Regions from separate parts of the Neorhizobium tomejilense genome, predicted to be linked through region 3. Evidence: predicted binding sites of a transcription regulator. Region 3 holds the regulator's gene; each other region holds the start of a gene.
What was found. The regulator LexA, encoded in region 3, represses DNA repair genes until DNA is damaged. The targets are predictions, from matches to a motif close to TGTTCNNNNTGTGTTCNG.
Positions count from the first base shown of each region.

Region 1: ACSQ3G_RS02265 (energy-coupling factor ABC transporter ATP-binding protein) is a predicted target of LexA. The motif match lies at 1,897-1,914, and genes of this name have one in related genera.
Region 2: ACSQ3G_RS00270 (DNA recombination protein RmuC) is a predicted target of LexA. The motif match lies at 1,538-1,555, and genes of this name have one in related genera.

Region 1 is NZ_CAXUSO020000001.1:459,110-462,384, forward strand. Features, by position in the region: gene ACSQ3G_RS02255 (biotin transporter BioY) at 1-532, opposite strand, end outside; gene ACSQ3G_RS02260 (CbiQ family ECF transporter T component) at 563-1,168, opposite strand; gene ACSQ3G_RS02265 (energy-coupling factor ABC transporter ATP-binding protein) at 1,165-1,842, opposite strand; gene ACSQ3G_RS02270 (winged helix-turn-helix domain-containing protein) at 1,951-3,144, shown strand; gene glgB (1,4-alpha-glucan branching protein GlgB) at 3,194-3,275, opposite strand, start outside.
Region 2 is NZ_CAXUSO020000001.1:52,349-55,623, reverse strand. Features, by position in the region: gene fmt (methionyl-tRNA formyltransferase) at 1-902, opposite strand, end outside; gene def (peptide deformylase) at 961-1,476, opposite strand; gene ACSQ3G_RS00270 (DNA recombination protein RmuC) at 1,588-2,793, shown strand; gene ACSQ3G_RS00265 (ribokinase) at 2,843-3,275, shown strand, end outside.
Region 3 is NZ_CAXUSO020000001.1:1,421,344-1,424,618, forward strand. Features, by position in the region: gene ACSQ3G_RS07350 (ComEC/Rec2 family competence protein) at 1-1,636, shown strand, start outside; gene lexA (transcriptional repressor LexA) at 1,617-2,336, opposite strand; gene ACSQ3G_RS07360 (VOC family protein) at 2,537-3,275, shown strand, end outside.

The DNA of each region.
Region 1 (3,275 bases), 960 kb from region 3:
CCATCACGGCGCGGCCCGCAAGTGCTGCGATCATCGCCTTCAGCACATCGCCCGGAACGAAGGACAGGTCGCCGATGAAAGCGGTCAGGAGCCCGGTGCCCGTGACATAGGCGAGATAGAAGATGCCGAGTGCATGATCCACAACCACGCCGCCGAGCAGCGCTGCGAGGAAAAAGCCGGTGATCTGTACGATGCCGCTCTGCGAACGATCGACGAAACGCTCGGAGCAATAACCGGTAATGACGGCCGCGAAGAACCAGCCGACGAGATAACCGGCGGTCGGCGAGGCGAAGGTGGCAAGGCCGCCGCGTCCACCCGATAGAACCGGCAGGCCGATCGCGACCAGCAGCAGGACCAGAAGCACCGCGAAACCGCCGCGCTTGGCACCGAGGATGACGCCCGCCAGCATGACGCCGAGCGACTGCGCGGTGATCGGCACGGGAATGAAGCCGAGCATGATCGGCGGCACGAGACCGAGCGCCACGATAATGGCGGCGAAAAGGGCGGCCAGAACGAGATCACGGGTGGTCATGCTATGCGAATCCCTGGTTGTCATATGAGGTCATTTCTGCGCCCGGATGCCACGTGCGTCAATGGCAGCGGCGATCTCGTCGGCGTTTTTGAGCGTCAGGATGATCAGCGGCACCGCCAGCGTCAGCGGCCGGACCTTCAATCCGCGGGCGCGGTGCGCGTCGCGAATTGCCTGGTAACGGCTGAGGATCTCCGGCACGAAACGGATGACAAGACCGATCGAAAGCCCGATATCCGCGGCCCTGACGAGCCCCAGGCGCTCCAGCGGCATGGCAAGGCGGGTGATCTCGTCGATGAAATCGCCGGTGCTGGTGGTCGCCGTCACCGCCGCGGCGAAGAGGGCAAGCGCCGTCAGCCGCGTGACGACGATCAGCGCATCGTGGCGGCCGTTGAGGACAAGCGTGAAGATCGCGACAATGACGATGGTCAGCAGGATCGGCCGAAGCCGCAGCCAGGACTGGCGCCATCCGAGCCGCAGCGACGAATAGACGATGCCGCCGAGAACGGCCGCGATGACAAGAACGGCGGGAGAATGGATCACGAATAGCAGGAGGCTGAGCGCGGCAAGGCCGAGAAGCTTTGCCCGCGGCGAAAGCCGGTGCAGAAACGTGTCGCCTTCCACGTAAAGCGTCTTCATTCAACAAGCTCGCGGTAGCGGGAGATGACCTCCGCCGGCGCGCCGTCATAGGCGAGGCAGCCTTCGTGGAAGCACAGAACCCGGTCGAAATCGGCGATCAGGCCGAGGTCATGGCTGATGACGACGACATTTTCGTCGAGCCCGTGGATCGTCCTCTCCACGAGATCACGGTTTCGGAGATCCAGCTGGTTGGTCGGTTCGTCCATGATCAGGATGTCCGGCCGGGTCACCAGAACCGAGGCAAGCGCCGCCAGCTGCAGTTCTCCGCCCGAAAGTTCGTGCACACGCCGGTCGGCCAGATGGGCGATGCCGAAACGGACAAGCACGGCCTCGATCGCCGCCTGCGTATCCGCCTTCGAGAGTTTTTGGCTTTTCAGCCCGAGCGCGATATCTTCTTTCAGGACCGGCAGGATGATCTGGTTCTGCGGGTTCTGGAAGATGAACCCCGCCTGGCCGCGAACCTTGTCGCCGTCTTTCACCGTATCGAAGCCGTTGACGGTCACCTGGCCTGCGGCAGGCAGCACCAGCCCGTTGATCATCCGCGCGAACGTCGTCTTGCCGGAACCATTGAGACCGATGACGCCGATCCGCCGTTCACTGAGCGACAGCGTCAGCGGATGGACGACGGTGCGCCCCTCGAAACGCGCTTCTGCCTGTTCGAAACGGATATCCAAGCCTGTCCCTCGGTGTTCAGCGGTCTATAGACCGGAAGATGGGGAAGGGGAATGCGGAACCGAACGTGAACATTGAATCCGGCGCGGCGGTATCCTAGTCTAGATGCCATGGCGATTCTCATTCCGAACGATCAGGCCCGCAGGATATTCCTCGAACGGCAGCGGCTCTGCGAACCGCCCGGCCGCGCGTTGACCAAAGCCGGCCTGCTGCAGCTCATCGACGATCTCGGTTTCGTCCAGGTGGACAGTATCGCCACCGTCGAGCGCGCCCACCACATGATCCTGTTTTCGCGCAACCAGACCTACCGGCGCGAGCACCTGACCGCGCTTCTGGAAAAGGACGGCGAGCTGTTCGAGCACTGGACGCATGACGCCTCGATCATTCCGGCGAGCTTCTTCCGCTACTGGAAACACCGTTTTCGCCGCCGCGAGCCGATCCTCGCCGAACGTTGGAGGAAATGGCATGGCGAAGGGTTCGACGCCGCCTTCGAGGAGACCTTCCAGCATATTGCCGAGAACGGCGCGATCATGTCGCGCGACATGAAGCAGGAGGATCACAAGTCCGGCGGCTGGTGGAACTGGCATCCGAACAAGACGGCGCTCGAATATTACTGGCATACCGGCAAGCTGGCGATCGCCGGCCGCGTCAACTTCCAGAAGATCTATGACCTGATGGAACGGGTGATCCCGCCGCAGCATCACGAGCCGGAGGTCAGCCACGAGGAATTCATCGACTGGGCCTGCCGCGGCGCCATGACCCGCCTCGGTTTTGCGACCTCCGGAGAACTTGCCGCCTTTTTCGATCTGGTCACGCCGGACGAGGCGAAAGACTGGGTGAAGTCCCATCGCGACGAGCTGACCGAGGTGCTGATCGAGACCGCCGACGGCAGCAAGCCCCGCCCGTCCTTCGCCTTCCTCGGCTTTCCCGAAAATCTCGGGGATATCCCCGAACCGCCCGCCCGCGTGCGCGTGCTCAGCCCGTTCGATCCGCTCCTGCGCAACCGCGACCGGGCCGAGCGGCTCTTCAACTTCTTCTACCGCATCGAGGTTTTCGTGCCGGAGCCGAAGCGCCAATACGGCTACTACGTCTTCCCGCTGCTCGAAGGCGACCGCATGATCGGCCGCATCGACATGAAGGCGGACCGCAAGTCCGGCACGCTGGATGTGAAGCGGTTATGGCTGGAAAAGGGTGTGCGGGCTTCCGCCGGGAGATTGGAGAAGCTGGACGCGGAACTGCTCCGCGTCGGGCGGTTTGCAGGGGTGGATAGGGTTACCTATCAGGATGGTTGGCGGGGCGAATAAGCGCGGCCGGCGAAAACCTTTGGCCGCACCGTTTGCCTCACGTCAGGTTCTACCCCCGCCACCGCAGAAACACAGTCGCCAGAGGCGGCAGCACCGCGGAGATCGAAAACTCCCTCCCATGCGCCGCCTGT
Region 2 (3,275 bases), 1.4 Mb from region 3:
CCGCGCAGGAACTCCGCCGCGGCCAGGGGCTTGCCCCCGGCCTTCTGCAACTTGAGGAGCCGCACTGCACCCGCGCCGCAGGCAAGGGTCAGTGCGTCGTCAAGAACCGTTCCGGGCTCGCCCTGCCCCTCGCCGATTTCCGACAGAAGAACCTTCACACGCTCCAGCTTGCCGTTGATCTCCGCCTCGAACCATGCGCCCGGGAAAGGCGACAGACCGCGGATGTGGTTATGCACATCCGCTGCGGGTTTCGAAAAATCGATGCGCGTCTCGCCCTTGTCGATCTTGGCGGCATAAAGCACGCCTTCCGGCGATTGCGGCGTCAGCGGCAAGTCGTTGGCTTCGAGTTTTTCCATCGCCTCGACCATGGCTCGGGCACCAACCAGCATCAGCTTGTCGTGCAGTTCGCCTGCCGTCATGTTCTCGCCGATTTCCACTTCCCTCGTCAGCGCAACGGGGCCGGTATCGAGGCCCTTTTCCATCTGCATGACCATCATGCCGGTCTTCTTGTCACCCGCCATGATCGCCCGCTGGATCGGTGCGGCACCGCGCCAGCGTGGCAGGAGCGAAGCGTGGCCGTTGTAACAACCGAGTTGTGTGCCCGTCAGGATCGCTTCCGGCAGCAGCAGGCCGTAGGCGACGACGACGGCAACATCCGCCTTGAGCCCGCGGAATTTTTCGCGCTCTTCCGGATCCTTGAAATTCACCGGCGTAAAAACGGGGATGCCCAGCAGTTCGGCGGCCTGATGGACCGGCGACTTCACCAGATCGAGCCCGCGGCGGCCACCCGGGCGCGGCGGCTGGGTATAGACTGCGACGATCTCGTGCCCCGCGTGCTTGAGGCTCTGCAGCGTCGGCACGGAAAATTCCGGGGTTCCCATGAAGATGATGCGAAGAGACATGGACGTTCCGCGTCTCAAGAGACCGCGCCTTCTTAACTCGGATCGCCTGAGCGACGGTTCAGACCGCCTTGGACTTGGCAGCCTTGGTGAATTTCTTGATCACCATCTCGCGCTTCAGGCGAGAAATATGGTCGATGAAAAGCACGCCATTCAGGTGATCGATCTCATGCTGGAGGCAGGTGGCGAGCAGGCCATCGGCCTCCACCACATATTCCTTGCCGTCGCGGCCGAGATGCTTGACGCTGACGGTCGCCGGCCGTTCGACCTCCGCATAATATTCCGGAATGGAAAGGCAGCCTTCTTCATATACGGAGATGTCGTCGGAGGATTTGACGATCTCCGGATTGATGAAGACTTGCGGCTGCTTTTCCTCGCCCTCGCGCGCAATGTCGACGACCAGCAGGCGGCGTGGCACGCCGATCTGGATCGCTGCAAGGCCGATGCCCGGCGCGTCGTACATGGTCTCCAGCATGTCGTCGGCGAGCCTCAGAAGCTCGGCGTCAACACGCTCTATCGGCTTGGAAACCTGACGCAGGATCGGGTCAGGCAGAATAATCAGAAGCTTGATCGTCATGGCTTCCCATAACCCATCTTTTTTTCCGAAGAAATAGAAATTACGGCCGGAGGAAGTGGAATGTTCACGTTTTGATCTTTTCAAGTGGCAAAATTCTGTTAGTTTCCCGCCATGGATAACCTTGTTGCGAGCCTTTCCCGTTTCTTCGACGACCCGCGCGCTGCCGTCGTGGCGGTGATGTGTGGAGCGGCATTGCTGCTGTTATGGCTGTTTCTGACGCGCCGGGCATCCCTTCAGCGGCAGGAAGATGCGACATTGCGGGTGATGGAAGGCGAGGCCCGGCTTTCCGAACTTCTGAGAGCGCAAAGCGAGATGCAGGGTCGGTTGTCGGCAATGGCGGAGACGCTTTCGACACGGCAATCAGAACTGAACCAGTCGGTCAGCCAGCGGCTCGACGGCATGACCCACCGGATCGGCGCTAGTATCACCGAACAGACCAAGTCGACGCACGAGAACCTGCAGCGACTGCAGGAACGGCTGGCGGTGATCGACGCTGCCCAGAACAATATCCAAACGCTGGCAAAGGACGTCGTCGGCCTGCAGGCGATCCTGTCGAACAAGCAGACACGCGGCGCCTTCGGCCAGGGCCGAATGGAAGCGATCATTGCCGACGGATTGCCGATGGGGGCCTACGGCTTCCAGACCACGCTTTCGAACGGCACCAGGCCCGACTGCACGATCAGGATGCCGAACGGCGCGCCGCCCTTGGTGATCGATGCCAAATTTCCGCTCGAAGCCTGGAACGCATTTCGCGAGGCTGCGGCACCCGAAGCGAGAAGGGCCGCCGCCCAGGCCTTCAAGCGCGACCTCGAGGTTCACATCCGCGATGTCTCGGAAAAGTACCTGATACCGGGCGAAACGCAGGAAATGGCTTTCCTCTTCGTGCCATCGGAATCGATCTTCGCGGAGATCCACGAGCATTTCGAAAGCGCTGTGCAGAAGGCGCAACGTTCCCGCATCGTCATTGTCTCGCCCTCGCTGCTGATGCTGTCCATCCAGGTCATCCAGGCCGTGCTGAAGGACCAGCGGATGCGCGAGCAGGCACATCTCATCCAGGGTGAAGTGGCACTGCTGATCGAGGATCTTTCCCGCCTCGACGACCGCACCCGCAAACTGCAGACACATTTCTTCGCGGCGCAGAAGGATGTCGAACAGATCCTCACCTCCACCGACAAGCTCAACCGCCGCGGCGCCAAGATCGAGGCTCTCGAACTGGAGGCTCCGGCGGAGGCCGGGGCAGCCCGCGACCTGCCACAGGCGAAAGTGGTCGAAAGCCGCACCGGTCTTCTCAAACTGCGGGTGGTTGACGAGGAGTGATCCTCTCGGGCAGTGTCGCGCGACTTCAAATCAAGCACGCAGGCCCGCCATGATCACCGTCCTCGGCTCCATCAACATGGATCTCATCGCCACGACCGAGCGCCTGCCCCAGCCAGGGGAGACGGTTGCGGGATCGAGCTTTGCGACGGCTGCCGGTGGCAAGGGCGCCAACCAGGCGCTCGCCGCACGCCGTGCCGGAAGCGCCGTGCATATGGTCGGAGCCGTTGGGGAAGATGGTTTTGCTGTGCCGGCGCTGGCACTTCTCGATGACGCCAAGGTCGACCTCTCAGCGGTCGCGCGCGTAACCGATCCAACCGGCACGGCTCTGATCCTGGTGGGGGGCACGGGCGAAAACATGATTGCGGTGGTGGCCGGCGCCAACGGTACGGTGAGCGCGGCGCAGGCCGAGGCGGCGGTCGAAGCCATGAAGACCGGCGATATCCTGATGCTGCAGCTCGAAATCCCGGCCGAGACGGTAGAGA
Region 3 (3,275 bases):
AACCCGTATCCGGGAGACCGTGCCCGGAGATCCCGGCGCCTTTGCCGCGGCGATCGTCACCGACGAGCGCCGGGCGATTTCCGAAGACACCACCGAGGCGCTGCGCCTGTCGGGCCTCGCCCATATCGTCGCCATTTCCGGGCTCAACATGGCGCTCGCAGCCGGCATCTTCTTTGTCGGCGCGCGCACCGTGCTTTCCGTCTTCACGGGCTTCGCCCAGGCCTATCCGGTCAAGAAGATCGCCGCACTCGGCGCGCTGATGATGGCGACGGCCTATTACCTGATCTCCGGTTTCGGCGTTTCCGCCGAGCGGGCCTATATCATGATGGCGATCATGCTGGTCGCGGTGCTTTTCGATCGGCCATCGATCAGCCTGCGCAATGTCGCGCTGTCCGCCCTGGTCATCATCGCCATGTCGCCCTCGGAAATACTGGGGCCGAGCTTCCAGATGTCGTTTGCCGCCACCGCCGCCCTGGTCGCCGGCTACGCACTCTGGAAACACAGGGCGAAGCGCCGCGATCCCGAACCTCTGCCATTCCGTCGCCCTATGGTGACTCCGGTGCTGGCATCCTGGAATTTCGCGGCCGGCATCTTCGTGACCTCGCTGATCGGCGGCATCTCGACCGCCATGTTCTCGGTCGAGCATTTCCACCGTATCGCCACCTACGGCCTTGTCGCCAACCTCGCCGCCATGCCGATCATCTCCTTCGTGGTCATGCCGGCAGGGCTGGCCGGCATGCTGCTGATGCCGTTCGGCCTCGATGCGCCCTTCATGAAGCTCATGGGCCTCGGCCTGGGGTGGGTGATTGCAATTGCCAAACACGTCGCCGCCTGGGGCGGCGATGTCGGCATAGGGCGACAACATCCCTGGTTCCTCGCCGTCTCGACGGCAGGTTTCCTGCTGTTGACGCTCATGAGGACGAGACTGAGACTGATAGGCCTGCCGCTGATGGTGACCGCTCTGCTGCTTTCCTGGCATGAGCGGTCGATGCCCCTGCCGGATATCCTGATCTCGGAAGACGGGACGATGGTCGCATTTGTAGACGGGAAAGGGGTCGCCACCAATCGCGCCCGCCCGCCCGACTTCGTCTACGGCCAATGGAAGAGGGCGCTTCTGCTCGGTGATCCCACCAAGCCTGAAATGTCGCCATCCAGGGACAAGCCGCCCGACGACAGGCCACCCGGCGCGAAAACCAACGAGCGCCGCGAATTGACCCCGCAGCAACTGGAAACGGCAAAGTCGAGGATAAAACAGGCGCCTGCCGGCCGCTTCACCTGCGAGCCGACGGCCTGGTGTGCGGCAAGCACCGGCAAGGGCATCGTTATCGCTGTCGAGGACGGCCGTTATGCGGGTGCCGCCTGCGACGCCGCCAGTCTTGTCATTGCGCCGCGCGCCCGCTTCGACCAATGCCGGTCCGGCGCCCTGATGATCAATGGTGCCATGCTTCGCAAGGCGGGTGCGCTGGAGATTTCCCTCAACGGCGCGACCGACATTCGGCGCTGGCAGATCCGTGCCGCCATGGCGGGCGCAGACCGTCCCTGGAGCAGGCACCGCCACTATGATTGGCGAAGCCAGGGTTTCGATGGGTCATTGCCGGAACCGCTCCGGCAGATGATCAGTGATACCGGCGGATGAGGCCGACGAGCTTGCCCTGGATCTTCACCCGGTCCGGCCCAAAGATGCGGGTCTCGTAGGCTGGGTTGGCGGCTTCGAGGGCGATGGAGGCACCGCGGCGGCGGAAGCGTTTCAGCGTCGCTTCCTCGTCGTCCACCAGCGCCACGACGATATCGCCCGGATTGGCCGTATTGCTGTTGCGGATGATCACGGTATCGCCGTCGAGAATGCCGGCCTCGATCATCGAATCGCCCTTGACCTCGAGCGCATAATGTTCGCCGGAACCGAGCATCTCGGCCGGCACGGCGATGTCATGCGTGTTGTTCTGGATCGCCGAGATCGGCACGCCGGCAGCGATGCGGCCCATGACCGGAACTGTCGTGGCGTTCGGCGAATCGTCGTTGGCGGCGGGTTTCTGAGGCGCCGCGACCGGCTGCGGTTTGCCGAGGCTGCCCTCGATGACGCTCGGCGAAAAACCGCGCCGTGGCTGCATGCTCGGTGAGTAGGCTTCCGGCAGCTTGATGACTTCGAGCGCCCGGGCCCGGTTCGGCAGGCGGCGGATGAAGCCGCGCTCCTCGAGCGCGGTGATCAGGCGGTGGATGCCTGACTTGGACGCGAGGTCGAGAGCATCCTTCATTTCATCGAATGACGGCGGGATGCCGGATTCCTTCATGCGTTCGTGAATGAACAGAAGCAATTCCTGTTGTTTGCGCGTGAGCATCTTTTGGCACCCTCAGAGTCGGAAACAAATCCAGAACGGACACTATATGTTCCATATGTGTTCTGCAAGTCCCTAAATTTCTGTGAAGTATGATGATTTTTTCTTCATAGATGCGTGCCAGATATCTCGAGCCACACCACTTGCGCGGCGCGAGCCCGCTGCCAAAGTAGCTTTGCGATTCCAATTCCGGGGGCCCTCGCGTGAACGCAAGACCAATCGATCATCTCGTGCTGCCGGTGGCGGGACTTACCGCTGCGCGTTCCCGGCTCACGAAGCTTGGTTTTACAGTTGCGCCCGATGCTTTTCATCCTTTCGGCACAGCCAATGCTTGTGTGTTCTTCTCGGATGGCAGCTACCTGGAGCCGCTGGCTCTTGCCAATCGCCGTCATGCAAGCGCGGCCGCCAAACGCGGCAACGTTTTTACCGCACGCGATCTGGCCTTCCGCAAGGCACGCGACAGGCAGGGTTTTTCCGCTCTCGTTGTGGCGACCCGTGACGCGATGGCCGATCACGCGCGTTTCAAGATGCGTGGCGTTTCGGCAGGCGACGTGCTGGAATTCTCCCGCGGGATGACCTTGGCCGACGGTTCCGAAACCCAGGCGAGCTTCCGGCTGGCTTTTGCGGGTGATGACCGGGCGCCCGACTTCCTGATGTTTTCCTGCCAGCGGATCAATCCCCTGCCGGCCGATCGCGGCGAACTGGAGCACCATTCCAATGCGGTCATGGGGCTGAGCAAGATCATTCTGTCGGCATCGGCGCCCTCCGATTTCGCACCCCTGGCCGAGCAGGTGCTGATGACGAAGGCCAAGCCGGAGGCTGTTTCGCTCGAGCTTGCCGCGGCCAATGCCCGCATTCGCATCCTGCAGGATCACGAACTCGAGGCGGAATTCGCCCTGCCGTCGACGCCGGGTGCCGAGGGGCTGCGCGGCCGGGTGATCA